One region of the Pectobacterium sp. HCp5_1 genome, then DNA from elsewhere that is predicted to be linked to it. Evidence: predicted binding sites of a transcription regulator. Region 1 holds the regulator's gene; each other region holds the start of a gene.

Region 1 (7,938 bases):
ACCGACATCTCTGAGGTGTCGATAATCAAGTCGGCGCGTGAGCGCAGCGGCTCCAGCAGGTCACTTTCTTCATCAATCGCGCTTTCCAGTGACAGATTCTTGCTGGAGAGCGGGTGAAGGCGACGGGTGTCGCTGTAGCGACGGATCAGCGTATTGCGATCGGCATCCAGAAACAGCAGTTGAGGCGAGAAGCTTGGCGGCAGTTGCTCCATGGCATGCTCGAAGATCTCGGGTGATTCCGGCATATTGCGCACGTCAATGCTGACTGCTGCGGAAATGTTACGTGCCGCAAGCGTATTAGCCAGTTCTGGCAGTAGAACCACTGGCAGGTTATCTACGCAGTAGAACCCCATATCTTCCAGTGCGCGCAGGGCGACAGATTTCCCTGAACCTGAGCGACCACTGACAATCATCAGCACCATCTGACGACTCCCCTCTGGCAACGTGATGGCGAATTTACATTGCCACTGTTTTTATAAAGTGATGTATAGCTAAAAAAATGACGGCTTAGCGCAGGGATTGCAAGCATTCTCTGAATCCACGGCGAATCGCCCGTCATCGTGAACATGACAACCATCCGGCTTAACCGGCTTCCGTCATAATCTGGTACAGCTCTTCATCGCTTTGCGCCGCACGCAGGCGTCGGCAAACCGTTTTATCCGCCAGCCGCTTGGCAACAAGCGACAGGGTATGCAAATGGGTTTTACATTGTTCCGCTGGAACCAGCAAGGCAAAAAGCAGATCAACGGCCTGATTATCAATGGCATCGAAAGCGATCGGTTGCTCTAACTGGATGAAAACACCGATGGCACCCAGCGCATTATCGTCTTCCAGCTTACCGTGAGGAATGGCAATTCCGCCGCCGATTCCCGTACTACCCATCCGCTCCCGGGTCAGGATGGCATCAAAGATAATCTGCGAAGGAATGTTAAGCTGCCTGGCGGCCAGCTCACTGATAATTTCCAATGCCCGTTTCTTACTCTGGCAGTGGACGGTGCTTCGGGTGCACTCAGGACGTAATACGGTGCTGAGCTGCAATACGGGATCGTGGTTCATTTTATTTTCACTTAACGACGCTTTCACTTCTGGTGATCCCGACCCACCCGATGGATGGGCCGAGTTTGTCCTTTGCCAAATGGCAAAGAAGAAAATTAGTGCTGCTTGAGTTTATCTTTATGCTTATTGAGCTGTCTCGCCAGCTTATCAATCAATAAATCTATCGCGGCGTACATATCTGCCGCCTCTGAGGTTGCATGCAGCTCGCCGCCATTCACGTGGAGCGTGGCCTCGGCAATTTGCTGAACTTTTTCCACTCTCAATACCACATTGACCTGATTAATCCGGTCAAAATACTGCTCTAATTTGGCAAACTTGCCATTCACAAAATCACGCAGTGGTTCAGTGATATCGATGTGGTGTCCGGTAATGTTGAGCTGCATAGTGTCTTCCTTCTCTGTTGAGATCAAACCAGTTGTTTACGCTGATTCGATGGTGGGATAGATAAAGACTCTCGGTATTTTGCAACGGTTCGACGCGCCACGATGATGCCCTGATCGGAGAGCAGTGCCGTAAGCTTGCTATCGCTCAGTGGCTTCACGGGGTTTTCCGCTGCAATAAGCTTCTTCACCAACGCGCGGATTGCCGTTGACGAGGCTTCTCCGCCGCTATCGGTATTAACGTGGCTGGAGAAGAAATATTTTAGCTCAAAAATGCCGCGCGGGCTGTGCAGGAACTTCTGTGTCGTCACGCGTGAGATGGTCGATTCATGCATATCCACCGCTTGAGCGATGTCTGCCAGTACCATGGGCTTCATGAATTCTTCACCCTGCTCGAAGAAATCCTGCTGCTGTTCGACGATGCAGCGGGTGACCTTCAGCAGCGTGTCATTGCGACTTTCCAGGCTTTTGATGAGCCAACGCGCTTCTTGCAGATTGCTGCGGATAAACTGCCCGTCGCTGTCGTTGCGCGCGCTGTTACCCAGCGCAGCATACTGCTGGTTAATCTGCAGCCGGGGAACGCTGTCGGTGTTCAGTTCGACGGCCCAGATCCCCTGAACTTTACGTACCAGCACATCAGGAATCACGTATTCGGATTCACCGGTGTTGATCGATTGTCCCGGACGGGGATCGAGCGATTGGATTAGCGCCAGCGCTTCTTTCAGCACCTCTTCTTTCAGACGAGTAACGCGGATCAGGCTGCGGAAATCATGGTTGGCTAACAGATCGAGATGATCGCTGACGATCAGACGCGCTTCGTTCAGGCGTGGCGTGTCGTCGGCGAATTGGGAAAGCTGCACCAGCAGACAATCACGCAGATCGCGAGCGGCGACGCCAACGGGATCGAAGCGCTGCACGCGTTTTAGCACGGCTTCAACCTCTTCCAGCGTCACGTCGTCGTCACCGATGCTGTCAAGAATGTCCTGCAACGGTACGGTCAGGTAACCCGTGTTGTCGACTGCATCGACGATAGAGGTTGCGATAGCCGCGTCGGTGTCTGAAAACGGGGTTAGCTCAACCTGCCACATCAGGTAATCCTGAAGCGTTTGCGTGGTTTCGCCTTGATAAATTGGCAGTTCTTCATCGCGATAGTCGGTGCCAGTGCCCGACGGCGTGCCTGCGGAGTAGATTTCATCCCAGGTAGCATCGAGCGGCAATTCTTCCGGCATGTCTCTTTGTTCAAGGGCTTCACCGGTATCCAGTGAATCGCTGTCTGCCTTTTCAAATGACTCGATTTCGTCGTGCTGATCCGTTTGTTCGAGCAACGGATTACTTTCTAACGCCAGTTGAATCTCCTGTTGCAATTCAAGCGTGGACAGTTGCAACAGGCGGATCGCCTGTTGGAGCTGTGGAGTCATGGCCAGTTGCTGGCTAAGCCTGAGTTGCAAACCTTGCTTCATAAATCGCGCTAACGTCCCATAAGTACTGCAAAGAGAAGATATTACCCTATCAGAGTCGGAAGCCTTCGCCCAGATAGACGCGTTTCACCTGTTCATCGGCCAGAATATCAGTCGGTGAACCGTGGGCGATCAGGTTGCCCTGACTCACGATATAGGCTCGTTCACAGACATCAAGCGTTTCGCGGACGTTATGATCGGTAATCAACACGCCAAGCCCGCTGTCACGCAGATGCTCAATGATTTTTTTAATATCCAGTACGGAGATCGGGTCTACGCCCGCAAACGGTTCATCCAGCAGGATGAACTTCGGATTCGCTGCCAGCGCACGCGCAATTTCTACGCGGCGTCTTTCTCCACCGGACAGCGATTGTCCCAGACTATCGCGCAAATGAATAATATGGAATTCTTCCATTAGCTCATTGGCACGATCTTCTTGCTGTTCGGTCGTCAGATCTTTACGGATCTGTAACACCGCCATCAGATTGTCATACACGCTTAAGCGACGGAAGATCGAGGCTTCCTGCGGCAGATAGCCGATGCCGCGCAGCGCGCGTTCGTGCAAAGGAAGCAGGCTGATGTCGTCGTCATCAATGACGATACGTCCTTCATCACGCGGGACGATGCCTACGACCATGTAGAACGTTGTCGTTTTGCCAGCACCGTTCGGCCCGAGCAGGCCGACGATTTCGCCGGAATTCACGGTGAGACTGACGTTTTCCACGACCTTACGGCCTTTGTAAGCCTTGGCGAGATTTTCTGCGGTTAATGTTGCCATAACTTATTCAGTGACCCGTGGTTGCGGTTGCTGAGAACGAGAAGGCTGGCTCTTGTTCTCTTTCTCCTGAAGCTGGGAAGGAACCAACACTGTCGTCACGCGTTTTCCTTTGTCGCTGGTCGCTTCCATCTGCTGCTGTTTCACCAGATAAGTGATGCGATCGCCTTTGACATTGCTGTCCTGCTGTTCCAGATAGGCATTGCCCGTCAGTACCAAAAAGTCTTTGGCCAGCTCGTAGCGGATTTTCTGCGCGTGACCTTTTACCGGTTTGCCGTTGTCCTGCATCTGGTAGAACGTCACGGGGTTGCCGTAACCTTCCACCACTTCACTGCCTTGCGCGCCCTGTGGACGCGTCACGACGACCTTGTCGGCTTTTACTTCAATCGTGCCTTGCTTCACGACAACATTGCCAGTGAACGTCACCGTGTTGCCCTGCATGTCCAGAGATTGCTGTGCTGAATCAATGTGAATAGGTTGATTGCTATCGCCGGTCACGGCAAAGGCGGAAACGCTGACGGCGAACAGCGAGCTGGCGATCAGGGTGTTACGCATCAGATTATTGGTTTTGGATTTCATAAGAGGTTTTTACCTTTTCGATCAACTCGGCCGTTTTGTTACGCAGATTCCCGCGCATTTTCATTCCGCTTGACGTGAAGCTGGCGCCGTACAGGGTGACTTCATCATCTGAAGAGACGTCCTGCGTGACCAGATTCACCTGGGCATTATTCGTTGTGATGCGCTGAAGCTGTGCGTCTTTCGTCAGGCTATTCACCTCAACGTTGCCGTACAGATAGAGCATCTTGTCTTTTGTCAGCTTGGCGCGATCGGCGCGTACTGACCAGGTTGCGGTGCCTTGTTCATTGAACAGCGTGGCGACAGGCTTGGTAAACCAGCTCAACTGCTCGTCGTTGAAATACTCCGCTTTTTCCGAAACCAGTCTGTAGCTCAGCTTACCCGCAGGACTGTATACCTGCGTATTCGTCTTTTCGCTGGTATAAACCGGCACGGCGGGGTCGTTTGCACCCGGTGCTGCTACCGTGTCGTCATCTGCAATATTCCAGCCGATGAGGATAAGCACCAACAGGGCCAGAAAAGCGGTGAGCCAACGCTTGGTTTTACTCATATTGACAACCCTTTGGCATGCTCCAGCTTGTCCTGCGAGAACAGAATCAAATCACACAGCTCACGTACTGCGCCACGGCCTCCCGCAATGCGGGTGACATAATCTGCGCGTGGTAACAGCAGCGGATGGGCGTCTGCCACGGCAACGCTCAGCCCGACCTGCGCCATCACTGGCCAGTCGATCATATCGTCGCCGATATATGCCACCTGATTTGCCGTTACTGACAGTTTATCCAACAGATCGTTGAAGGCCAAAACCTTATCCGATTGCCCCTGATAGAGATGGTTAATGCCCAGCGTCTTACACCGATCTTCCAGCAATTTTGCTGAACGCCCGGTAATGATGGCAACCTCAATATCAGACGTCAGCAAGCAGCGAATGCCATAGCCGTCGCGGACGTTAAAGGCTTTCAGCTCTTCGCCGTGATTACCCATATAAATCAGACCATCGGACATCACGCCGTCAACGTCGCAAATTAACAGGCGAACCTCACGGGCTTTATCCAGTACCTGTTGATCGACAGGCCCATAGCAGGTATCGGTTTGCGCCCTGACTTCACTCATTCACTATTATCCTTTCTTTTTAAACCACGCCAGCCCGCAGCATATCGTGCATGTGGACGATCCCGACCAGACGATCGTTTTCTGCCACTAGCACGGAGGTGATGTGGCGCGACTGCATCAGGTTAAGTGCATCCACCGCCAGCGTTTGCGGTGTGACCCGGATGCCGCCCGCGGTCATCACATCAGCAATGCGCGCGCTGTTCAAGTCAATATTCATGTCGAAGATGCGGCGCAGGTCACCATCGGTAAAGATGCCCTGAATTTTCATATCCGCCTCGCAGATTACCGTCATACCCAGATTTTTGCGCGTAATTTCCACCAGCGCATCACGCAGCGAGGCATCGTGTGGGACATGGGGAATCTCATCACCCGAATGCATGATATCGCTGACGCGCAGTAAAAGTTTGCGGCCAAGTGCGCCACCGGGGTGAGAAAGGGCGAAATCTTCGGCAGTAAAGCCGCGCGCCTGTAACAACGCGACAGCCAGCGCGTCGCCCATGACCAGCGTTGCGGTGGTGCTGGTGGTGGGCGCCAGACCGAGTGGGCAGGCTTCCTGCGGGACGTGAACGCACAGGTGAATATCCGCCGCCTTGCCCATCGTACTTTCTGGTGCGCTGGTCATGCAGATCAGGAACACTTTCTGGCGTTTCAAAACCGGAATCAGCGACAGAATTTCATGGGACTCGCCAGAGTTGGAAATAGCAATCACGATATCGTGCGGCGTCACCATGCCGAGGTCACCGTGGCTGGCTTCGCCCGGATGAACAAAAAAAGCAGGTGTACCGGTGCTGGCGAAGGTCGCGGCAATCTTGCAGCCGATGTGGCCGGATTTGCCCATTCCCATCACCACCACTTTGCCCTGGCAATCGAATATCTTTTTGCAGGCGAGGGTAAAGTTGTCATCAATGTACTGGTCTAATTGCGCAAGCCCATCGCGCTCAATACTCAGTACTTGCTTGCCTGCTTGCTGGAAATCGAAATCTGCTGGTAGTTCATGAGCCTTTTGTAACCTATGGCCGGTTTGTGAGCCATGATCGGATAGTGCACGGTCAGACTGCTGTTTTAGATGAGCATCTTGTTCAAACTGTGACATACCAATAGTCCTGATTATGATGAAAAACAGAGCGTCTTATGAAAAACAGGTTCTTATGAAAAAAAGAACAGGGTCGTCAGATAGGCGATAAAGGCGCAGCATAATAATGCGCCTGCGCCCTGTCCTATACGGCGTTTTTTGCTGAGGCACAGTGCGGTTAACAGCACGCTCGCCGCCAGCATGACCCAATAGTCGCGCTGAAAAGCCTGAGGGTTCAGTGCGCCCGGCGAGAGCAGAGCAGGTACGCCCAGAACAATCGCAATATTAAAAATGTTCGAGCCAATCAGGTTGCCCAGCGCAATATCATCTTCTTTCTTCAGCGTCCCGACGATGGCGGTAGCCAGCTCAGGCAAACTGGTGCCAATCGCCAAGATGGTCAGCCCGATAGTCAACTCACTGATATCGAAGTAGCGTGCAATGACGGTAGCGTTATCCACCACCATACGAGCGGCCATGGGTAAAATAATCATGCCGAGAATCAACCACAGCACGGCGACCATCTGGCTGCTGTCATCCTGCGGGAGTTCCGCCAGTTGTTCGCGCGTCAGGCTATCGCCGCCTTCCCGCTGCGCCTGTTGTGCCATGCGAAGTATCAACACCAGACACAGAATAGCGGCAAAGAGCAGCATGATGCCGTCGGTGCGGCTCAGGTAGCTATCATGCAGTAAAACGCCACACAATAAAGTGACGGACAACATGAGCGGCAATTCTCGGCGCAGGATGGCCGAATGTACCGTTAGCGGGCGAATGAGTGCCGCGCTGCCGAGAATGAGTAAAATATTGGTGATATTGGAACCCAGAACATTACCGACGGCCATGTCGTTCTGATCGTTCAACGCTGCGGTAACCGAAACGATCAGCTCGGGTAGCGAGGTGCCGAAGCCGACAATGGTGATGCCGATAACGAAAGGCGGTAAGCCAAGAGAACGCGCAAGCACGGCGGCACCATAGACAAGACGATCGGCACCGTAAACCAGTAATAGCAAACCAACGAACAAGAGTAGTGTTGCAAAAAGCATGCAGCGTCCTTTAATAGGATATAATCACCGGCCTGTTGTCGAATAAGTCAGTATTTCTGGACGATTTTCGCACAAAAAGCATTTTCTGTGATGAGTGCTAATTCTGACGGTGCTTGGCGAAAAAGTAAAACCTGTCGCGATAAGTAAAACCCAGTAACGGTTTGTGCCGCCATTTTGGACAAGAACTTACGGTAAGTTTTTGTAAAACTCGCACCTTGATGAAAGCCAGCCGTTAGGCTGGAGTAAAAGACCTCTGTATGAGCGTACTGATGGGTAAGGAATGGAAATAATGAACCATGAGGCAACTAATCTGGTCGAGATCCGTGGTCTTAGCTTTCGGCGCGGAGAGCGAGAGATTTTTACGGACATCACGCTGAATGTGCCTAAAGGCAAGGTCACCGCGATTATGGGGCCTTCCGGTATCGGTAAAACCACGCTGTTGCGCCTGATTGGCGGGCAGCTACCGCCG
Region 2 (7,938 bases), on a different contig from region 1:
TATTCCCGTGATGAAAAAAGAGGAGGTAATAATTACCGCAATTATTACTCGCCAGGTAAAGATACACGGTCAGCCTCTCGAAGAAACAGCGATCGGTAAATGACACCTGTAGAGCAAAGAATGGCGGCTCAGCGTTTATGTATGTCAGACAACGGGTTTATGGCAGAGAATGTCGTTTATGTGCAGGAGATGAAGACCAGTCTGGCGATGAAGCAGCTAACGAGGGCTGAAATGGTGGAGGCCCTGCCAGCTACATCCCGGCACACACGTCTCCTGCTGCGGCTGCTTCCTTCCGGACCTGACCGAATCCACAGGTTAATGTTGCGGGAGAACCGACAGGGCCTCCATTGACGACTTTATAACGGCTTACGCATGATAATCGCAACGTGTCACAAAGCGGTGGGCATTATCGGCGATGGGATAGGCAATTGCAAGCTAACACCGACTAACCGTTGTTTTCTTACCCACCCCGCTGTGCCACTATGATGTTCAATCGGTTTAGGAACAGCAGGAATATCCGCGGATGTCAGAAGAAAACGATAATTTCCGCCAGCGCGTTTTTCAAATCGTCGCGGCAATCCCTTACGGAAAAATAGCGACCTATGGCGACATCGCGCAGCTGGCCGATTCACCCAGAGCATCCAGGCAAGTCGGCGGAGTATTAAAACGTCTGCCGAAAGACAGCAAACTTCCTTGGCATCGGGTAATCAATCGTAAAGGCGAAATATCGCTGGTCGGTGGGGACTATGTACGTCAAAAGTCAGCACTACAGGCGGAGGGCATCATTTTCAATCGTCAGGGAAAAGTTGATCTTGCAAAATATCGCTGGCAATACGCGCCATAACGGCGCGTATCCAGATAAATTACCAGATGGTCTGTGGTGCCATAGATGACGAGTCAGGCTGCCCCTGAAGCATATGAGGAGTCTGATTTGTCGGGTTAGACATCATCGAATCCTGATGTTTAGCCGGTAAGGGAACAGAGGCGACAGGTACCAGCACCAAATCGGCGTGATTTACCCCGTTGCTAATAACCGGCAAGACGTTCTCCGTCACCATCACGATACGATTATCGATCGCAACGGCTGCGCTGAGTAAGATACGCGCGTTGGGCTGAATATCAGCCGGGTTATACGGTAATTCGAATCGGAAAGGTGCCTGCTTTCCTTCTGTACGCGTCACACGCTGAGTGATCACTTTTGAAGGTGCATCCGCCAGCGATGCATCAGACACCGTAACGGTTAAAACGGCGTTGTGAGGGAGTGCAATGCGCTGACGAATATTCACCGTACCGGTTACCGCTGGCATTGCAACAGCTGGGCGCTGTGAAGAAACAGAGGTGACAGGTGCGCCAGTTTGAGGAGAAACGCCATAATCATTCCTCTGTGCACATGCAACCAGAGTCATCGATAACGTGATACCGCCTAATATATGCCATAATTTCATTCGGTCAGTCTCCTTTATTATTGTCAGACTACCGGTATCGAAAACCGGCACTCATAAATAGTATGATTCACCCAACACAATAATGATGGTGCAAAATTCTGATATTTTCCTGAAACCCACACATTCATTGCAGTAAAAACCCATAACAAAATATTTTACACCTTAAAAAACAAACAGATAATTATTTATTCGCATCCATTGGGGCCGATACCATGAGTCAATCACTACAACACCTTCTCGACCTCCTGCATTTAGAGAAACTCGAAGAAGGGCTATTTCGCGGACAAAGCGATGATTTGGGGCTGCGTCAGGTCTTTGGTGGGCAAGTTGTCGGCCAGGCTATGTCGGCCGCTAAACAGACTGTCCCCGTCGAGCGCAACATTCACTCTTTCCACAGCTACTTTTTGCTACCCGGCGATAGCCAGAAACCAATTATTTATGACGTTGAAAACCTGCGCGATGGCAACAGCTTCAGCGCCAGACGCGTTAGGGCAATCCAAAATGGCCGCCCTATTTTTTATATGACGGCCTCATTTCAAAGTCATGAAGAAGGGTTCGAGCACCAAAATGTGATGCCAAACGTCACACCGCCAGAAAATCTGAAATCCGAGCAGGAAATCGCACAAGACATGCAGCACCTTCTGCCGCCCCGCTTTCACGATAAATTTATTCAGGCCAGCCCGATTGAGATACGCCCGGTCAAATTCCATAACCCACTAAAAGGTGAAGTAGACGAACCGGTGCGACACGTCTGGTGCCGTGCCAGCAGTACGCTGCCGGACGATAAGCGTATTCACCAATATCTGCTCGGCTATACGTCTGACTGCAATTTCCTACTCACGGCCTTGCAGCCTCACGGCGTTGGCTTTTTGGAGCCGGGTATGCAAGTCGCTACCATCGATCACTCAATGTGGTTCCACCGTGATTTCCGGCTGGATGACTGGCTGTTATATACCGTAGAAAGCACGTCTGCATCCGGTGCTCGTGGTTTCGTTCGTGGGCAATTCTATACTCGGGAAGGCGTGCTGGTTGCATCCAGCGTGCAGGAAGGCGTCATACGTCGTCGCCAGCCGTAAACCTTGCGGCAGCCTCGAAACGTAAAAGACCACCTCATCTGGAGGGGGTTGGTTTAAGACTGATAATAAAACAGGCGTGGAGTTTCCCCCACGCCTGCTTACTGTATTCTGACTATCTCACTGATTAATTTACGCACTCTTATTGGTTGTAAGCGCTCTCGCCATGGCTGTTGACGTCCAGACCTTCACGCTCTTGATCTTCAGGTACACGCAGGCCGACAACCATATCCGCGATCTTGAAGGCGACAAATGCCACCACGCCAGACCACACCAGACAAACAATCACGCTGAACAGCTGCACCCAAATCTGGTGTGCCATCGTTACGCCTTCCGCATAGCCCGTACCGCCCAGTGATGCAGAAGTGAATACGCCAGTCAGGATACAGCCAACGATACCGCACACGCCGTGAACACCGAATACATCACATGGGTCATCCACACGCAGCCATCTTTTCAGTACCGTTACGCCCCACAGGCCTGCAACACCGCCAGCCAGACCGATGATCAGTGCGCCACCCACGCCAACCGTACCCGCAGCTGGCGTGATTGCCACCAGACCCGCGATACAGCCAGAGCATGCGCCCAGCAGAGAAGGCTTACCGCGGACCATCCACTCACCGCCAACCCATGCCAGAATTGCAGCGGCAGTCGCGACAACGGTGTTCAGGAAAGCCAGAGCAGCGATACCGTTCGCAGCACCCGCAGAACCCGCATTGAAACCAAACCAGCCGATGTACAGGATCGCCGTACCGATAAACACCATCGGCAGGTTATGCGGTTTGAAGGCTTCTTTGCCAAAACCAGCACGTTTGCCCAGCAGGTAAGCACCAACCAACCCAGCAACTGCGGCGTTGATGTGAACCACCGTACCGCCAGCGAAGTCCAGCGCGCCATCCGCAGCCAGATAGCCACCACCCCATACCATGTGCGTCATCGGCAGGTAGGAGAACGTCAGCCACAGCGCAACAAAAATCAGTACAGCAGAGAAACGGATACGCTCAGCAATCGCCCCGACAATCAGCGCAACGGTGATACAGGCAAAAGAAGCCTGATAAGCCACGTGTACGAACTGATAGAAGGTGCCACTGATGGATTCAATCCCGATGCCTTTCAGCATAAAGGTGCTGAAACCACCGAAGAAGGCGTTACCTTCGCTGAAGGCCAGGCTATATCCGTAAACGACCCACAGGATACAAACCATCGCGAACGTTACGCTCACCTGCGTCATCATGGACAGAACGTTCTTAGAACGAATCAGGCCGCCGTAAAACAGTGCGATGCCCGGTATAGTCATAAAGAGTACCAGTGCGGTACAAATCATAATAAAAGCGTTGTCCGCTTTATCAATCGTCGGTGTCGCAGCCATTGCCCAGGACGGGAGTAATGCCGCCACACCGAGACCTAATGAAGAGAGTAGTTTTTTCATTTTCATCCATCCCTATTTACGTATCTACGCTAGGTGTTATTAAAGTGCGGCTTCGTCAGTTTCACCCGTACGAATACGGATAACCCTTTGCAACTCGGCGACAAAAATTTTGCCATCACCAATTTTTCCGGTGTACGCGGCTTTGCTGATGACGTCGATCACTTCATCCAACTGGTCGTCTGCAATCGCGATATCAATTTTTACCTTGGGTAAAAAGTTAACGCTGTATTCTGCGCCGCGGTATAGCTCCGCGTGTCCTTTCTGACGACCAAATCCCTTCACCTCAGTGACGGTGAGTCCCTGGATGCCGACAGAAGATAACGCTTCACGTACATCTTCCAGCTTGAATGGTTTTATCACCACAGTAACCAGTTTCATTTATCTTCCCCCTAGCCATTACGTTCAGGCTTTCGCCCGTCACTTGTTCGATTACATGCTCTATGAAGTCGGTCTACGTCATGACTAAAGCAAAGGGTGTGCCATAAATGATTTATCTGGCACAAATCAGGAAAGAGAACGCTATTAACGATAAGAAAGGGCAAAAAGAAAACCCGGAGGGAAAGAAATGCAGGAAGAATCGGGCAAGAATTGCACTAATTTAGTGCACGAAGAGTATTTTCAGTGCAGCGCGGGGGAAAACCAGAATCACGATGCCTATTGATGGTGCGAAGCCATGAATAGACTGTCAGTCTGCACCACACAAGGCGGTGCAGACCGAGATACTATCCCAGATCAGTCTCAGTGCGCAGGACAAGCCTCAGTACTGGTGGCTGCAAGATCCTCTCCGGCGAGCTGCAATTGATACATTTGATAATAGCGCCCCTGCTGTTGCAGCAGTTGCTCATGCGTTCCCCGCTCAACGGTTTGCCCATGATGGAGCACCATAATCGTGTCGGCCTCAACGATAGTGGAAAGCCGATGGGCGATGATAATCAAGGTTGTCTGTTCCCTGATAATGCGCAGCGCCTTTTGCACCGCCTGCTCCGTACCTGAGTCAATATTCGCCGTCGCTTCATCAAGAATCAGGATTTTAGGCGTTTGCACCAGTACCCGCGCAATCGCCAACAGTTGCTTTTGTCCGGTAGACAGGTTATTCCCCTGCTCGCCAATGCGCGTATGCAATCCTTCAGGAAAAGCCCGAACCAGTTCAGCAAGCTGCACCACTTCCAGCACGCGCCAGACGGCCTCTTCGCTGATATCACGCCCCAGCGTCACATTCACAAACATGGATTCCGCCAGCACAACCGGATCCTGTTGCACCATTGCCACATTTTGGCGCAACACCGCATGAGAGAGCGTCGACAGCGGGCGGCCATCGAGTCGAATCTCACCTTCATCCGGCGCGTAATATCCCATAAGCAAACTAGCTAGCGTACTTTTCCCACTGCCGGTATGCCCGACCAGCGCGACGAATCCGCGCTCTGGTATCGTCAGAGAAATATTCTGTAGCACACGTTTCTCTGTGCCATACGAGAAAGAAACATCGTCAATATCGACGCGCCCAGTCGCCAGAGGACGCTCATCATCGCCGTAGCGCTGTTTTTTGCCATCCATCAGTTCGAAGATACGCTCACCGGCGACAACCGCCTGCTGTAACATCGTTTGCTGAGTTGTCAGTTCAATCAGCGGTTCATTCAGACGGCCCAAATAGTTGATAAACGCGTACAAGACCCCGACGCCAACCGATCCCATTGAGCTGAAACCGAATTGGATTAACAAGCCACACAGCACCATCGCGGCAAACAGGCTCAGCAACGGCCTCAGCAGGAAACCTTCCAGACGCAGAGCCTTCATCCGCGCTTCATAATGCTCATGGCTGGCGGCCCCCAGTTTCTTGCCAAAGCGGGCCTGCTGGCGAAACTGCTGAATCACGCCCATGCCATTAATCACTTCGTTGAAGCCATCATTGATGTCAGCCAGATAGCTCCGTACCTTGCGCACAATCGGCGTACTAAAGCGATGGTACAGCACCATAACCGTCGCTACCGCAGGGAAAATCATCAGTGCAACCAGCGCCATCTGCCAGTTCAGGCTGAACATCGCCACCAGCATCGCCCCCACCAGCGCCGCACTGCGTAATACCGTTGACACCACCATGACGTACAGGTCTTTAACCACCTCGGTGTCATTGGTGACGCGTGAAATCAGTTGCCCAACGGGTTGCGTATCGAATGTACTCAACGGCTGGCGCAACGCCGCATCCATCACATCAATGCGCAGTTGCTGGACGACACCGACCGCAACGCGGTTGAACAGTAGCGTCTGGAAATAATGCAGCGAGGCCGCCAGGATTTGCAGCAGGATATAGGCCATTGCCAAACCCGCCGCAATCGCCAGCGGGAACTGGCCTTTTGCTACCAAATCGTCAATAAAATAGCTCACCAACACAGGGCCTGAGACTTCAGCGATTGCAGCAATCCACAGCATCAGGACACCCTGTAACAGCGGTTTTCGCCAGGGGGAACCATAAGCCAGCAGACGTTTCAGGGTTGGCCAAAACTGTTGAGGGCTATTCATTTTTCGTTCCTTCCAACTGCGGCACATCATCCAGCGCCGCCTCCAGCTGTTGATAACGGTGCATATCCCGATACCAGCCGGGTTGTGCCGCCAGCATCCGGTGTGTGCCACGCTGCACCGTTTGTCCTTGCTGCAACACCACAATTTCATTCGCTTCGGTTAGGGCTGACAGGCGATGTGCGCTGATGATCAGCGTCCGCTTTTCGCCCCATGTTTTGAGATTCTGCAAAATCTGGTGTTCCGTTCGTCCATCAACCGCAGACAGCGCATCGTCCAGCACCAAAATTTCAGCATCCAGCAACAGCGCTCGGGCAATCGCGATCCGCTGTTTTTGACCGCCTGATAACATCACGCCGCGCTCTCCGACCTCCGTCTGGTAACCCTGAGGTAAACGCAGAATGTCGTCATGAACGCTCGCAAGCCGCGCCGCCTGTTCAATCTCTTGTTGGGTAGCATCAGGCCGACCCAGTGCGATGTTTTGCGCCACGGTATCGGAAAACAAAAAAGGCATTTGCCCCACAACGGCAAAACGGCTACGCAGTTCATCCAACCGAATGGCGCTCAATGGACGATCGTGATAACGAATCTCTCCCGATTGGGTATCGAAATGACGCAAGATCAACGCCAGCAGCGTACTTTTCCCCGAGCCTGTCGGCCCACACAGCCCCAACATATTGCCCGGTGCCAGCGTAAACTGAATATGTTGTAAAGCATCACGGGCATTATCCGGGTAGCGAAATGCGGAGATATTCACTTCCAGCACGCCTCGCTCGGCAGGCAACGACTCTTCACCGTCTTTCACCACGAGCTCTTCCGCAAGCAGTTGACGAATACGGCTATATGCCGCGCTACCACGCTCAACAATATTAAACATCCAGGCCAGCGCCAGCATCGGCCAGATCATCAATCCCAGATACATGACAAAGCTGGTCAACAAACCTAACGTCAACGAACCGTTAATCACCATCCAACTGCCGCCGCCAATCGCCAGCAAATTCGACAGCCCGACGGCAATATAAATGGTGGGATCGAAGCGGGCATCAACGCGGGCAACATGCATATTTTTGGCACCGGCGTCCGCCGCAACCTGTGCAAAACGCGCGGACTGGTAGTTTTCCAACCCGAAGGCTTTAATCATCCGAATGCTGGTCAAGCCTTCCTGCGCCTGATCGTTAAGCGAAGAAAACGCGGCCTGTGCGGATTTAAAACGGTTATGCAGTTGGGTGCCATAGCGTTTGATGAAAATCGCCATGACCGGCATCGGAAGCAGCGCCAACAGGGTCAGTTCCCAACTGATTTGAGTACACATGACAACCAGTACAGCACACCCCATCACCATTGAATCGACCAGCGTCAGCACGCCTTCTCCGGCGGCAAAGACCACGCGATCGACATCGTTAGTCGCACGCGCCATCAGATCGCCGGTACGGTGACGCTGATAAAACGCCGGATGCTGGCGGCTCAGTTGGCGATA
Region 3 (7,938 bases), on a different contig from region 1:
CGCGATCCTGCAGGCTGAACAGCGCAAACGCGACAGCTTTACCCTGACCGTTAGAGATCAGTACGCCGTTCTGACGCTGGCCGATTTCACCCGGACGCACGTCATCGTAGTGGCTGAACGTGGAGTACAGCAGACCTGTACCAGACGTCATAGTCATGAATTCGGTACGGAAACCGATCAGACCGCGAGCTGGGATCAGGTAATCCAGACGGATACGACCCTTGCCATCTGGGATCATGTCTTTCACATCACCTTTACGCTCACCCATGGCTTGCATGACTGAACCCTGGTGCTGTTCTTCGATGTCCAGCGTCACGTTTTCAAACGGCTCTTGGTTACGACCGTCGATAACGCGGTTGATAACTTTCGGACGTGATACGGCCAGTTCAAAGCCTTCACGACGCATGTTTTCGATCAGAACTGACAGGTGCAGCTCACCACGACCAGAAACGCGGAATGCATCAGCGTCTTCGGTTTCGTCAACGCGCAGGGCAACGTTGTGTACCAGCTCTTTGTTCAGACGCTCCAGAATCTGGCGCGACGTAACATACTTACCTTCTTTACCGCAGAATGGTGAAGTATTGACGTTGAAGAACATGGTAACGGTAGGTTCATCGACGCTCAGTGCTGGCAGCGCTTCGACATTCTGCGGATCGCAGATGGTGTCGGAAATGTTCAGCTCGCCCAGACCGGTGATCGCGATGATATCGCCTGCTTCCGCTTCAGTCGCGTCGATACGCTCCAGACCCAGGTGAGTCAGAACTTTACCGACTTTGCCGTTACGGGTTTTGCCTTCGCTATCAACAATAGTAACTTGTTGGTTAGGCTTAACTTTACCGCGCTTGATACGGCCGATACCGATAACGCCAACATAGTTGTTGTAGTCCAGCTGAGAGATCTGCATCTGGAACGGCGCATCCATCTCAACCTGAGGCGGAGAAACGTGATCGACAATCGCCTGATACAGCGGAGTCATATCTTCCGCCATGTCGGTATGGTCGAGACCCGCGATACCATTCAGCGCAGAAGCATAAATGATCGGGAAATCCAACTGCTCGTCAGTCGCATCCAGGTTCACGAACAGGTCGAATACCTGATCGACAACCCAGTCAGGACGCGCGCCAGGACGGTCAACTTTGTTGATAACCACAATCGGTTTCAGACCGTTGGCAAATGCTTTTTTGGTCACGAAACGCGTTTGCGGCATCGGGCCATCCATCGCATCAACAACCAGCAGTACCGAGTCAACCATCGACATTACACGCTCAACCTCGCCGCCGAAGTCGGCGTGTCCCGGGGTATCCACGATGTTAATACGGTAGTCTTTCCAATTAATGGCGGTATTTTTTGCGAGGATGGTAATTCCACGCTCTTTCTCCAAATCGTTGGAGTCCATTACACGCTCGGTTGCTTCGACACGTTCACCGAACGTTCCGGATTGTTGCAACAGCTTGTCAACCAGGGTGGTTTTCCCATGGTCAACGTGCGCAATAATGGCGATGTTACGCAAATTTTCGATCACAGCTTTGCCTCAGGCATTTAGAAATAGCGCGCTATTGTACACGTATTAATCGAGGGACTAAACAAGATCACAAGCATCTATGATAAACAACCTAGAGCTGCCTGCTTTGTGATCCCTTTCACGGTGCAAAAGCGCTACAAGCGAACACAAATGCACTAAATAAGTGCAATAATTCACATATGGAGCACCATTTTGGTGCTTTAGACTATAATGGTGCAGTGGATTTCCGTGAGAAAGCCCCAAGGAGCAACACATTGCACACATTTAAAAAGTTGGCACACTTTTAGCTTTAGTCTACTCACGGCAACAACATCAATCCACAACGATATTCGTTCCACGACGATAAATGACCAATCGGGAGAACCAAGTATGTCCGCAGAACATGTTTTGACGATGCTGAATGAGCACGAAGTGAAGTTTGTTGATTTACGCTTCACTGATACTAAAGGTAAAGAGCAGCACGTCACCATTCCGGCTCATCAAGTCAATGCCGACTTCTTCGAAGAAGGTAAAATGTTTGATGGTTCCTCGATTGGCGGCTGGAAAGGTATTAACGAGTCAGACATGGTTCTGATGCCCGATGCCAGCACCGCAATGATCGACCCGTTCTTCGAAGATTCTACACTGATCATTCGTTGTGACATCCTCGAGCCAGGCACGATGCAAGGTTATGACCGCGACCCGCGTTCTATCGCGAAACGTGCGGAAGATTTCCTGCGTTCTTCCGGCATTGCCGATACCGTCCTGTTCGGGCCTGAGCCAGAATTCTTCCTGTTCGATGACATCCGTTTCGGCAGCAGCACTTCCGGTTCCCACGTTGCTATCGACGATGTCGAAGCTTACTGGAACTCCGGTAAAGCCTACGAAGGCGGTAACAAAGGTCACCGTCCAGGTCTGAAAGGCGGCTACTTCCCAGTTCCACCAGTCGATTCATCACAGGACATCCGTTCTGCTATGTGTCTGACCATGGAGCAAATGGGTCTGGTTGTTGAAGCCCACCACCACGAAGTGGCTACCGCTGGTCAGAACGAAGTGGCTACCCGCTTCAACACCATGACCAAAAAAGCTGACGAAATTCAGATCTACAAATATGTCGTGCACAACGTGGCTCACGCCTACGGTAAAACCGCGACCTTCATGCCAAAACCAATGTTCGGTGATAACGGTTCTGGTATGCACTGCCATATGTCTCTGTCTAAAGACGGTACTAACCTGTTCGCTGGCGACAAATACGGCGGCCTGTCTGAAATGGCGCTGTTCTACATCGGCGGTGTTATCAAACACGCTAAAGCTATCAACGCCCTGGCGAACCCGACCACCAACTCCTACAAGCGTCTGGTCCCAGGCTACGAAGCCCCAGTTATGCTGGCTTACTCTGCCCGTAACCGTTCTGCTTCAATCCGTATCCCAGTGGTTGCGAGCCCGAAAGCACGTCGTATCGAAGCGCGCTTCCCGGATCCAGCAGCTAACCCGTACCTGTGCTTCGCTGCACTGCTGATGGCTGGCCTCGACGGCATCATCAACAAAATCCACCCTGGCGATGCAATGGACAAAAACCTGTACGACCTGCCGCCGGAAGAAGAAGCAGAGATTCCAAAAGTTGCAGGTTCTCTGGACGAGGCCCTGGCTGCACTGAACGAAGACCGCGAGTTCCTGACCCGTGGTGGCGTGTTCACCGACGACGCTATCGAAGCGTATATCGAACTGCGTAAATCTGAGATTGACCGCGTTCGTATGACGCCGCACCCAGTTGAGTTCGAACTGTACTACAGCGTTTAATAACTAAACGTCTAGTAACTACAGCGTCTAATCTCTACCTCGGCGTGGTTGGGTGTGCTGATACCCGACCATGACCGATAAACAACAGAATACTAAGAAGTTTGTTCTTGTTGCCGTGGAAACGCTTCAGCCCATCTTCGGATGGGCTTTTTTCACCACCGGCATTGGCCGTTGCGACGTAACATCCATCATTCACACTACAATGCACCACGACGGTGCGGGAGTCTGCGTTATGGCAACAGGCACGCTGCCCGATGCTGGGCAGATCCTAAATTCCCTGATAAACAGCATCTTATTGCTGGATAACGATCTGGCGATTCACTATTCCAACCCGGCAGCACAGCAATTACTGGCACAAAGTTCGCGTAAATTATCCGGCACGCCGCTGCCCGATTTGCTGGGATACTTTTCTCTGAATATCGATTTACTGCGTGAAAGTCTGGATTCAGGACAAGGTTTTACGGATAACGAAGTCACCCTCGTCGTAGATGGCAAAGCGCACATCATGTCGCTCACCGCTCAGCGGGTACAAAACGATTTTATCCTACTGGAAATGGCGCCGATGGATAACCAGCGCCGTCTCAGTCAGGAACAGCTTCAACATGCACAACAGCAGGCCGCCCGTGATTTGGTCCGGGGTCTGGCGCATGAGATAAAAAATCCGCTTGGCGGATTGCGTGGTGCCGCGCAGTTGCTTGCTAAAGCACTGCCCGACCCGGCATTGACGGAATATACCAAGGTCATCATTGAACAGGCGGATCGCCTGCGCAATCTGGTTGATCGCCTGCTGGGGCCACAGCAACCCGGCCTGCACGTCACCCAAAGCATCCATCAGGTCGCTGAACGCGTTTGTCAGCTTGTCTCTCTGGAAAAGCCAGATAACGTGACGCTGGTGAAAGACTATGACCCTAGCCTGCCAGAGCTGACGCACGATCCCGATCAAATTGAACAGGTACTGCTGAATATTACCCGCAACGCGCTACAGGCGCTGGGCGAGGAAGGCGGGACGATTACGATACGTACCCGCACGGCTTTTCAGCTTACGTTACACGGTGTGCGCTATCGTCTCGCCGCGCGTATTGACGTGGAAGATGACGGCCCCGGCGTGCCTGCTCAACTACAGGACACACTGTTTTACCCGATGGTGAGCGGACGCGAAGGGGGCACAGGTTTGGGGCTTTCCATCGCCCGCAGTCTTATCGACCAACACTCCGGTAAAATTGAATTTAACAGTTGGCCAGGACACACCGAATTTTCGGTTTACTTGCCCATTCGCCAGTGAGGTTCACAATGCAACGAGGGATAGTCTGGATTGTCGATGACGATAGCTCCATCCGTTGGGTGCTTGAGCGCGCGCTTGCTGGTGCGGGTTTAACCTGCGCAACGTTTGAGAACGGAAATCAGGTACTGCATGCGCTGGCGACACAAACGCCCGACGTTCTGCTGTCCGACATCCGTATGCCAGGGATGGATGGATTAGCGCTCTTACAGCAAATCAAACAGCGCCACCCAATGCTCCCGGTCATCATTATGACGGCACACTCCGATCTGGATGCCGCCGTCAGCGCTTATCAACAGGGTGCGTTCGACTATTTGCCGAAACCGTTCGATATTGATGAAGCCGTTGCGCTGGTTGAGCGCGCGATCAGCCATTATCTGGAACAGCAGCAGCCGGTACGTAACCAGCCGATGAATGGCCCAACGACGGACATTATCGGCGAAGCCCCCGCGATGCAGGATGTCTTTCGCATCATCGGTCGCCTGTCTCGCTCGTCAATCAGCGTGCTGATTAATGGCGAATCGGGGACGGGTAAAGAGTTGGTAGCGCACGCTCTGCATCGCCACAGCCCGCGTACCAAAGCCCCTTTTATCGCGCTGAATATGGCGGCCATTCCCAAGGATCTGATCGAATCAGAACTGTTCGGCCATGAAAAAGGCGCGTTTACAGGCGCAAACCAGATTCGTCAGGGCCGCTTTGAGCAAGCCGATGGCGGTACGCTGTTTCTGGATGAAATCGGCGATATGCCGCTAGACGTACAAACACGTCTGTTGCGTGTATTGGCAGACGGGCAGTTTTACCGCGTTGGCGGCTATGCCGCGGTAAAAGTGGATGTTCGTATTATCGCGGCAACGCACCAAAATCTTGAACAACGCGTGCAAGAAGGCAAGTTCCGTGAGGATTTGTTCCACCGCCTGAATGTGATCCGCGTCCATCTGCCGCCGCTGCGCGAACGTCGGGAAGATATCCCTCGTCTGGTGCGCTATTTCTTGCAGGCCACCGCCAAAGAACTGGGCGTTGAGCCGAAGAATCTGCACCCAGAAGCGGAAACGGCGCTAACCCGTTTACCGTGGCCCGGCAACGTGCGCCAATTGGAAAATACCTGCCGTTGGTTGACGGTCATGGCCGCCGGTCAGGAAGTGCTGATCCAGGATCTGCCGCCTGAACTGTTCGAGACCACCGCGCCTGATTCCACCGTGCATATTCTGCCTGACAGTTGGGCCACACTGTTGGCACAATGGGCCGATCGCGCACTGCGTTCCGGTCATCAAAACCTGTTGTCAGAGGCACAGCCAGAAATGGAAAGGACGTTGCTGACGACGGCACTGCGACATACGCAGGGGCATAAACAGGAAGCGGCAAGATTGTTGGGATGGGGCAGAAATACCCTGACGCGTAAATTAAAAGAGCTGGGAATGGAGTAGCAAGATTGCTTTTTTATTGCTCAATTGTTAACAAACAAACTGGTGATAAAAAATACAATCTGGCGCACGAAATTGTCATTAATTTGTCCTTTACTTGCCTCGAGTCAGCAGTATGATCGTGTCGCTGATTCGGGAGGAACACCATGCTGGATTCACTGATTTCTGCGGCAACGCTTTCCGTTGCAACACACGGCGCTGAAATTGGCTCCGCGGCAAGCCATTCGCCGCAGGCTGCTATTGCCGCCGTTTTGTGTGCCGCACTGATTAACTTCTTTAGTTAATCCTATATACGTTCAAGAACAGCCAGTCGGTAATAATATCGACTGGCTGTTTTTTTGGTTAAATCACGCGGGAAAATTGCTGTGTTCTAAGCTTGCTACGTAGATAAACGTCAAAGCACATACAGATATTGCGGATCAGCAACCGTCCTTTTGGCGTCACCACCAGCCCGTCTTCCTGACTATCCACCAGCCCATCGGCCACCAGCGGAGCAAGCAGCGCTAAATCCTGCTCAAAGTAGGTTTTAAAATCGATAGCATATTCCACCTCAATGGGCGCATAGCTGAGCTGGAAATTACAAATGAGGGTCTTAATCACATCGCGGCGGAGGCAGTCATCACGCGTCAGCTGTAACCCACGCCACAAGCCATTCCCTTGGTCTTTGACCTGCGCATAATACTGCTTCAGCTCTTTCTGGTTCTGAGCATAGCTATCACCGATCATACTAATCGCCGAAACGCCCATCCCAAGCAGATCGCTGTCGCCCTGCGTCGTATAGCCCTGGAAATTGCGATGCAGTTTCCCTTCTCGCTGCGCCACCGCCAGCTCATCGTCCGGGCGAGCAAAGTGATCCATACCGATAAACTGATAGCCCGATTGCGTCAGCGATCCAATCGTCTGTTGCAGAATGTCCAGCTTTTGCTCGGCGCTCGGTAAATCCGCTTCTTTAATCTTGCGCTGCGCGGCGAACAGGCTGGGTAAATGCGCATAGTTAAAGACGCTAAGCCGGTGCGGGCTTAATTCCGCAACGCGCTGTAACGTAAAGGCGAAGCTTTCCGGCGTTTGTTTCGGCAGGCCGTAAATCAAATCGATATTGGTTGAGGTGAAGCCAAGCGCTTTTGCCCGTTCAATAAGGGCAAAAATAAAGTCTTCATCCTGCTCACGATTGACCAGCTTCTGCACGTCTTTATTAAAATCCTGCACGCCCATGCTCAGGCGGTTAAACCCTTCGGCACGCAGATGATCGAGGACGTCCAGCTCAATTTCTCGCGGATCGACTTCAAGCGACAGCTCAGCCTGCTCGGAAAAAGAGAACTGCTCGCGCAGCAGCGACATCAGTCGGCTGATTTGTACTTTATTTAGATAGGTTGGTGTACCGCCACCCCAATGCAATTGCGTCACCGTTCGTCCAGCGAATAGCGGCGCACGCTGGCGGATTTCCAGATCCAGCACATCAAGGTATTCATCCGCTTTATGCTGCTGACGCGTAACCAGCTTATTACAGCCGCAGAAATAGCACAGCCGATGGCAAAAAGGGATGTGGATATACAGCGACAGCGGTCGCTGCGGATAACGGGCAATGGCCTGCTGAAACGCCGGCTCATCGTAAGCTTCACTGAATTCTAACGCTGTGGGATAAGACGTATAACGCGGCCCAGAATAGTTATATTTTTGAATCAGGGCCAGATCCCAGTCAACGGACGGTATCGACATATTCGCTCACTCCTTCCAGTTTTTGCTCGGTGGGTCATCCTTCCCCTCCTTCAGATCACCAAAAATGGCGTTCAAAAACGCTCCCGGCGTTTTGCTACTCGTCTCATCCATGAGACTCGCCCTAAAGGGCCGTCACGTTGTGACGTTCAAAAACGCTCCCGGCGTTTTTGTCTTGGGCGTCGCACCTGATTCATGCGCCCGTTAAACAGGGCGCGGTGCAA
Region 4 (7,938 bases), on a different contig from region 1:
AGCATTACCGCAGGCGAATTAGCGCAGACGAGAACTGGTCGATACCTGCTGAACATGACGACGGCGATTCATAATGCGCTCCCGCAGCGTATCGTAGGCCCAGTTATACACCACGGTGTACGGCAGGAAGAACAGGAAGAAGCCGATCTCCACCATCAGCGCCTGCCACAGCGTGACGTTCAGCATCCATGCCGCCAGCGGCAAACCAATCAGGATAAAGCCGCCTTCAAACCCCAGCGCGTGAGCGATACGAATCGGCAGCCGACGCTTAACACGGTCCGCAGGCCACAGGCGATCGAATATCGAGTTGTAGATCATGTTCCAGATCATCGCGACGCTGGACAGCATGATGGCCAATGCCCCCATATCGAAGAGCGGCTTATTCAGCAGCCAGGCGCCCGCTGGCGCACAGATCGTCAACGCGATCAGTTCAAAGCCCACCGCATGGTATACACGTTCACGTAAGGTTTTGCTGGTTTTGTTCTGCATAACACATTCACTTTTATTTATTGCACGTTGCTGGTCAATTTTCGCCATGACCATGGATGGCATCATATTACGGCCTTATTTTCATCGTATAAGGTGGTAGAGTACAGTTAGATTCCATCGATAAAAACGATAGAGGCACAATGCGATATTCACCGGAATCCCTGCTGGCTTTTGTTACTACCGTTGATGCGGGCTCGTTTTCCGCCGCCGCACGGCGCTTGCATAAAAGCCAGTCCACCATCAGCGCGGCCATCGCCAATCTGGAAGCCGATCTGGGGCTGACGTTATTTGATCGCTCCGGTCACCAGCCGGTGCTCACGCTGGCAGGCAGAAAAGTGCTTTCCCACGTACAGGCGATCTTATCCGCCAGCGAAGAGCTGGATGGGCTGGCGATCCGTCTGGCCAACCATATTGAACCCCGTCTGACGTTTGTGCTGTCGGATATCTGGCAAGCGCCTCACTACGAACTCGTGCTTCAACGTTTCGCCCAGCATTTTCCTGATATTGAGTTTGAATGCCTGATTGCGGAAGGTGATGACGTGATCGATCTGCTGCAAATGAACCGTGCGCATGTCGGGCTAGTGCGCGCCCAGACAGATTACCCGCCCGATATTGCCGCCGCACGTTTGCAGATTAAGACCGACATGGCCATCTTCGTGTCGGCAGCGCATCCGCTGACAACGGAAAAAACCGTGACGCGCAGCCAGCTGGCGACAGTCCGCCAGCTCTATCTCAATACCTATAAACGCAGCGACCGGCTGCAACCGGAAGGGATCGTCTGGTCTGCGCCGTCCTACCTGATGCTACTGGAAATGGCACAGCAGGGGCACGGCTGGAGCATTCTGCCACGCTGGCTGGTGGCGCAATACGACCAGCAGAAACTGGTGGAGCTGCCTGTTGCGGGCTGGCCGCAGTGGATCGACGTGGACGTTGTCTGGTCCAAACCCCATCCACCTGGCCCGGCAGGACTGTGGATGATCGACAATCTCCTTGCCCAACAAGAGAGTGCGCCGACATAACTCCGTCACTGCATTGGCAAAATCACATCTGTCATCACATCGGCCACCGCACCGTGGCTTTTGTGATCGGTCTGTTTTTTCATGACGCGATAAAAAGCCAATAACGGTTTCTTTATATCGCCAACGAATAACATTAAAGATTAAGTGGTTATTATTTTTAATCTCACCGTTTACTTTACTTAATTAAGCCAATTATACCCTAAATAATTCGAATTTCAGGAAGGCGGCAAGAGAAGGAATCCCGATGAGCTTACTCAGGTAAGTGATTCGGGTGACTGAACGTAGCCAACGCACATGCAATTTGAAGTATAACGGGTATAAAAGAGGAATATCTTCACGTTAAACCGCGTGCCGTTTCCCATGGCGTCCGCACACAGGAAACCTATGCCGTGCAACCGTTCCATGCGTTTGCTACAGGGAAAAAATAACACGCACATCATTATTATTGTGATGTACCAAAGTAGTACTTCCCGACAAAAAACCATACTATTATGGTGATTACTACTTTTGTATTCGAGACATCCCTGTAGTGCTGCGGTAATACGCCTTAATAATAAGATGCTGAATCCTATAAGGTGAAAATTTACTAATTGATGCAATTGCAAGTGAGAAAAAAATGTCGAATAAACCCTTCTATTACCAAGATCCGTTTCCACTCAGTAAAGATGACACCGAATATCGCCTGCTGAGCAGCGACTTTGTCTCTGTCGCACAGTTTGAAGGTCAGGACATCCTGAAGATCGAGCCAGCCGCGTTGACCCTTCTGGCCCAGCAAGCCTTCCACGATGCCTCTTTCATGCTCCGCCCCGCTCACCAGCAGCAAGTTGCCGATATTCTTAGCGATCCGGAAGCCAGCGAAAACGATAAATACGTTGCCCTGCAATTCCTGCGCAACTCAGAGATTTCCGCCAAGGGCATTCTGCCGACCTGTCAGGATACCGGTACGGCGATCATCGTCGGTAAAAAAGGCCAGAATGTCTGGACTGGCGGTAATGATGCCGAAGCGCTGTCTCAGGGCGTGTACAACACGTTCGTTGAAGACAACCTGCGCTACTCGCAGAACGCCGCGCTGGATATGTACAAAGAGGTTAATACCGGCACTAACCTGCCCGCGCAGATTGACCTCTACAGTACCGAAGGCGAAGACTATAAATTCCTGTTCGTCACCAAAGGCGGCGGTTCTGCCAACAAGACTTATCTGTATCAGGAAACCAAAGCGCTGCTGACGCCGGGTAAACTGAAAAGCTTCTTGATCGAGAAAATGCGCTCGCTGGGCACCGCGGCCTGTCCGCCGTACCATATCGCGTTTGTGATTGGCGGTACCTCGGCAGAAACTACGCTGAAAACCGTTAAGCTGGCGTCGACCAAGTACTACGACGAACTGCCGACCGAAGGCAACGAGCACGGTCAGGCATTCCGCGATGTTGCGCTGGAACAGGAAATTCTGGAAGCCGCACGCGATCTGGGTCTGGGCGCACAGTTCGGCGGGAAATATTTTGCACACGACGTGCGGATTATCCGCCTGCCGCGCCACGGCGCATCTTGCCCAGTCGGTATGGGCGTATCCTGTTCCGCTGACCGTAACATCAAAGGCAAGATCAACCGCAAGGGCATCTGGCTGGAGCAGTTAGAGCAGAATCCGGGCAAATACATTCCTGAACATCTGCGTGAAACGGGCGAAGGCGATGCGGTTAAAATCGACCTGAACCGTCCGATGACCGAGATCCTGAAAACGCTGTCGCAGTATCCGGTATCCACCCGTCTTTCCCTGACCGGTACCATCATCGTGGGTCGTGACATTGCTCACGCCAAGCTGAAAGAGCGTCTGGATAACGGCGAAGGCCTGCCGCAGTACATCAAAGATCACCCGATCTACTACGCGGGCCCGGCAAAAACGCCAGAAGGCTACCCGTCCGGCTCGTTAGGCCCAACCACCGCTGGCCGTATGGATTCCTACGTCGATTTATTGCAGGCCAACGGCGGCAGCATGATCATGCTGGCAAAAGGCAACCGCAGCCAGCAGGTGACCGACGCGTGCCATAAACACGGCGGCTTCTACCTCGGTAGCATCGGCGGCCCGGCAGCGATTCTGGCGCAGAACAGCATCAAGAGCCTGACCTGCGTGGAATACCCAGAGCTGGGAATGGAAGCCATCTGGAAAATCGAAGTCGAAGATTTCCCGGCCTTTATTCTGGTCGATGATAAAGGCAATGATTTCTTCCAGGTGATTCAGAGCGCCAAGTGCGTGAAATGCGGTTAAGTTAAATACGCGATATAGAAGTTAGGGGATATTTCGTGTGCGATAACAATCGGTATTTTCATGCGGATTCTCTGCACGCACCCGACAAGGAGCAGCCAATCGCCGCTGCTCCTTGACCTCAGGCTTTTTGGCGGAACGGGGTCGCTACGCGATGCCTTCACCGCCAGAGGCTTCTTACCGGACCACCAGTGACGCGATGACTCGTCTCATGAATGAGACTCGCCCTTCGGGCAAGCACATGTGCTGTTCAAAAACGTCTCTGACGTTTTTGTCCGACGCGGCACTGGTTTTCGCCGCCTCCATGCGGCTCATCCGGAAAGCCTCTTTCGGTTCAGCCCCTTTTACGCCGCTAAAAATCAGCGATCTTTTTTATCTAAAAGTGATAGCAGTCGAATTAAAAAACATCTTTTTTAATTTTTAGCCGCTTCGCTAGGCGGTGCAGGTTGCCGCTGTCCATTTCCAGTTCTCTGGCGCAGGATGACCAGTTGCCCTCATGGCGTGCCAGCGTTTGTTGGATGATCCGACGCTGATAGTCATCCGTTGCCTCCCGCAGGCCACCGCTGATGAAATACGCGGGTGCGGTGTCGATAGCGCTCGACGCCCCTGCGGCGGCATGAACAGGCTGGGAGGGAAGTTCAAGATTGAAATGTTCAGGGCCTAACAGCACCTCGCCCGATTCCTGCCCTGCTCTTGCCAGCACAGTGGCACGATAAATAGCGTGTTCCAGCTCGCGCACATTCCCCGGCCAGTCGTATTGTTCCAGTAGCGCACCCGCGTCTGCCGTCAGCGCCAGCCGTGCCAGCCCCAGTTGCACGCGGCTGCGCTCGCAGAAGAATCCCGCCAGCAGTGCCACATCCTGACTGCGCTCACGCAGCGGGGGTACAGACAGCGGGAACACGCTCAGACGGTGGAACAAATCGGCACGGAAAGCGCCATCCAGCACCGCCTGCCGCAGATCGCGGTTAGTCGCCGCCAGCACGCGTACATTCACTTTCAGGCTGCTGTCATCACCCACGCGCTGGAGATCGCCATACTGCAATACGCGCAGGAGCTTCGCCTGTAGCGTCAGCGACAGTTCGCCAATCTCATCCAGAAACAGCGTGCCGTTATCCGCCATCTCAAACTTGCCGGTGCGATGGTGGATCGCACCGGTAAACGCGCCCTTCACATGACCAAACAGCTCGCTCTCCGCAACTGATTCCGGCAGCGCGGCACAGTTCAGGTACACCAGAGGATGACTTGCCCGGCTAGAACCACGATGAATCGCTCGCGCCACCAGCTCTTTGCCGACGCCGGTTTCCCCCATGATCAGCACGTTCAGATCGGAGCCCGCGACGATATCGACCTCTTTCTTCAAGCGCTGCATCGGTTCCGACAGCCCGACCATTTCTTCGACGCTTTCCGCCGCCGGACTTTCAGCACGGACCGGCGCGGGCAACTGCCGCTCAAGACGCTCCATCAGCAACGCGTTACTCAGTGCCGCCGCCGCCATCGCCCCCACCAGCCGCAGTTCTTCATCGCTAAAATGGTCGAACTGGCAAGGGTCCATGCCGTCCACGGTCAGCGCCCCGATCAGGTTCTGATTGGCAAACAGCGGCAGGCCGACGCAGGCGTGCACCTTAAGATCTTCCTGACTGGGGATAAGGCCGTCATAGGGATCAGGAAGCTGGCTGTCCGCCGGAAAGCGCACCACGTCGCCCGCGCGGGCAATCGCCTCCAGACGGGGATGATCAGACAGGCGAAAGCGTCGCCCCAATACGTCCGGCGCCAGACCGTCGATCGCCAGCGGGCGGAACAGCTGATTCTCGTAACGCAACAGCGCCGAGGCATCACAGCGCAGCAGCTGGCGCAGGCTGTTGATTAAGCGCTGGAAACGATCCTGATTCGATAGCCCCATTTGCAGTTCGATAGCGATACGGGCAAGGGCGTTAATAGAGAGCGTCATGGTGTGTCCTAATGACAGAACCTGTGTCATAAAGACAATAGATAAAGTATGTCATTTTGACAATCACTATTTATTAAAACGTTGTAAATCAATAAATTAAAAAATGGCACACTTCCTGCAATCTCTACAGCATATTCCCGTATATGACTATTGAGGTTTCAGAACATGACGATTCACGTAAAGAATAATATCCACTGGGTTGGACAACGCGACTGGGAAGTCCGTGATTTTCACGGCACCGAATACAAGACGCTGCAAGGCAGCAGCTACAACAGCTACCTGATCCGCGAAGAAAAAACCGTGCTGATCGATACCGTCGATCACAAATTCAGCCGTGAGTTTGTGCAAAACCTGATGGCGGAAGTGGATCTGAACACGATTGACTACATCGTGATCAACCACGCCGAGGAGGATCACGCCGGGGCGCTGAGCGAGCTGATGGCCCGTATTCCCAACACGCCAATTTACTGCACCCACAATGCGATCGATTCCATTACCGGTCACCATCACCATCCTGAGTGGAATTTCCACACGGTCAAAACCGGCGACACACTGGATATCGGCAACGGCAAGCAGTTGATCTTTATCGAAACGCCGATGCTGCACTGGCCGGACAGTATGATGACCTATATGACCGAGGACGCCGTGCTGTTTAGTAACGATGCGTTCGGCCAGCACTACTGCGATGAGCACCTGTTCAATGATGAAGTGGATCAGACTGAACTGTTCGAGCAGTGCCAACGCTATTTCGCCAATATTCTGACGCCGTTCAGCCGCCTGGTGACCGCCAAGATCCACGAAGTACTGGGCTTCAACCTGCCGCTGTCGATGGTTGCAACCTCGCACGGCGTGGTATGGCGCGACGATCCTGCCCAGATCATTCACCTGTATCTGAAATGGGCAGACAGCTATCAGGAGGATCGCATCACGCTGTTTTACGACACCATGTCCAATAACACCCGCATGATGGCCGACGCCATTGCGCAAGGTATCAACGATGTCGATCCCGGCGTAGCGGTAAAAATTTATAACGTCGCCCGTCACGACAAGAACGAGATCCTGACACAGGTCTTCCGCTCGAAAGGCGTGTTAGTCGGCTCATCCACCATGAATAACGTGATGATGCCGAAGGTCGCCGCCATGCTGGAAGAGATCACCGGTCTGCGTTTCCAAAACAAGAAAGCCTCGGCGTTCGGCAGCTACGGCTGGAACGGCGGCGCGGTAGACCGCGTTCAAACCCGTCTGATGGACGCTGGTTTCGAAACCACGCTGGCGCTGAAAACCAAATGGCGTCCTGACGGTTCCGCGCTGGAAATTTGTCGCGAACACGGCCGTGAAATCGCGCGTCAGTGGGCACTGCATCCGCTGGATGACACGCCTGCCCGTCGCGTCATCTCGCCCGTAAAACAGACCGCTGCGGCACCGCAAACCACCACCGCGCCGCAGAATGTGGACGCCCCAACCGAGAGCGCCTGCGGATGCAATGAAGTCGCCGCGCCACAGTCAACCGCACAGCCAGCGGCACAGTCAGAAAACGGCTGTATGCAGTGCAGCGTCTGCCAGTGGATCTACGATCCGGCACTCGGTGAGCCGATGCAGGATGTCACACCGGGCACCATGTGGTCGGACGTACCAGACAGCTTCCTCTGCCCGGAATGTGGGCTGGGCAAAGACGTTTTCAATCCGATTCGCTAAGGAGAGGATGATGAAAGATATCGTGATAATTGGCGCGGGCTTTGCCGCCCGCCAGCTCATCCGGCAGCTACGCAAGCTGGATGCGCACTGCCCTATCCGCCTGATTACTGCCGACAGCGGCGATGAGTACAACAAGCCGGATCTAAGCCATGTGATGAGCCTGCAACAGCGCGCCGACGATCTAACCAAGATGTCGGCAACCGCGTTTGCTGAAGAAAACCGCATTGCGCTGCTGGCCAATACGCGCGTCACCGCCATTGATCGCCATGCGCAACAGGTCATCTGCGGCACGGATCGTTACGATTACCACAAGCTGGTGTTCGCAACCGGTGCCAGCGCGATGGTGCCGCCGATTCCGGGACGCGAACATATGCTGACGCTCAATAGTCAGCAGGAATATCGCACCCACGAAAGTCGGCTCTGGCAGGCTGAACGCGTACTGGTGCTCGGTGCCGGACTCATCGGTACTGAGCTGGCGATGGATTTGGGTCGCGCCGGGAAACAAGTCACGCTGGTTGACTGCGCCAGTA

The links. The regulator sigma-54, encoded in region 1, starts transcription at its own class of promoters, with help from an activator protein. The targets are predictions, from matches to a motif close to GTTGGCACANNTTTCGCTNT.
Positions count from the first base shown of each region.
Region 2: a site for sigma-54 is predicted at 4,412-4,431, ahead of glnK (P-II family nitrogen regulator). Genes of this name have one in related genera too.
Region 3: a site for sigma-54 is predicted at 1,794-1,813, ahead of glnA (glutamate--ammonia ligase). Genes of this name have one in related genera too.
Region 4: a site for sigma-54 is predicted at 5,816-5,835, ahead of norV (anaerobic nitric oxide reductase flavorubredoxin). Genes of this name have one in related genera too.

Region 1 is NZ_JAUMIO010000027.1:31,112-39,049, forward strand. It holds gene rapZ (RNase adapter RapZ) at 1-422, opposite strand, end outside; gene ptsN (PTS IIA-like nitrogen regulatory protein PtsN) at 583-1,056, opposite strand; gene hpf (ribosome hibernation promoting factor) at 1,152-1,439, opposite strand; gene rpoN (RNA polymerase factor sigma-54) at 1,463-2,896, opposite strand; gene lptB (LPS export ABC transporter ATP-binding protein) at 2,946-3,671, opposite strand; gene lptA (lipopolysaccharide ABC transporter substrate-binding protein LptA) at 3,675-4,247, opposite strand; gene lptC (LPS export ABC transporter periplasmic protein LptC) at 4,228-4,794, opposite strand; gene kdsC (3-deoxy-manno-octulosonate-8-phosphatase KdsC) at 4,791-5,357, opposite strand; gene kdsD (arabinose-5-phosphate isomerase KdsD) at 5,377-6,450, opposite strand; gene Q3A88_RS16795 (calcium/sodium antiporter) at 6,504-7,469, opposite strand; gene mlaF (phospholipid ABC transporter ATP-binding protein MlaF) at 7,759-7,938, shown strand, end outside.
Region 2 is NZ_JAUMIO010000005.1:193,202-201,139, forward strand. It holds RNA gene ffs (signal recognition particle sRNA small type) at 242-338, opposite strand; gene Q3A88_RS06250 (MGMT family protein) at 524-844, shown strand; gene Q3A88_RS06255 (YbaY family lipoprotein) at 864-1,445, opposite strand; gene tesB (acyl-CoA thioesterase II) at 1,658-2,521, shown strand; gene amtB (ammonium transporter AmtB) at 2,661-3,947, opposite strand; gene glnK (P-II family nitrogen regulator) at 3,987-4,325, opposite strand; gene Q3A88_RS06275 (SmdB family multidrug efflux ABC transporter permease/ATP-binding protein) at 4,686-6,464, opposite strand; gene Q3A88_RS06280 (SmdA family multidrug ABC transporter permease/ATP-binding protein) at 6,457-7,938, opposite strand, start outside.
Region 3 is NZ_JAUMIO010000025.1:8,679-16,616, reverse strand. It holds gene typA (ribosome-dependent GTPase TypA) at 1-1,522, opposite strand, end outside; gene glnA (glutamate--ammonia ligase) at 1,892-3,301, shown strand; gene glnL (nitrogen regulation protein NR(II)) at 3,534-4,583, shown strand; gene glnG (nitrogen regulation protein NR(I)) at 4,592-6,004, shown strand; gene Q3A88_RS16205 (YshB family small membrane protein) at 6,148-6,285, shown strand; gene hemN (oxygen-independent coproporphyrinogen III oxidase) at 6,344-7,717, opposite strand; gene Q3A88_RS16195 (hypothetical protein) at 7,864-7,938, opposite strand, start outside.
Region 4 is NZ_JAUMIO010000010.1:42,815-50,752, forward strand. It holds gene Q3A88_RS09510 (multidrug/biocide efflux PACE transporter) at 19-489, opposite strand; gene Q3A88_RS09515 (LysR family transcriptional regulator) at 630-1,508, shown strand; gene fumA (class I fumarate hydratase FumA) at 2,125-3,768, shown strand; gene norR (nitric oxide reductase transcriptional regulator NorR) at 4,163-5,713, opposite strand; gene norV (anaerobic nitric oxide reductase flavorubredoxin) at 5,879-7,408, shown strand; gene norW (NADH:flavorubredoxin reductase NorW) at 7,419-7,938, shown strand, end outside.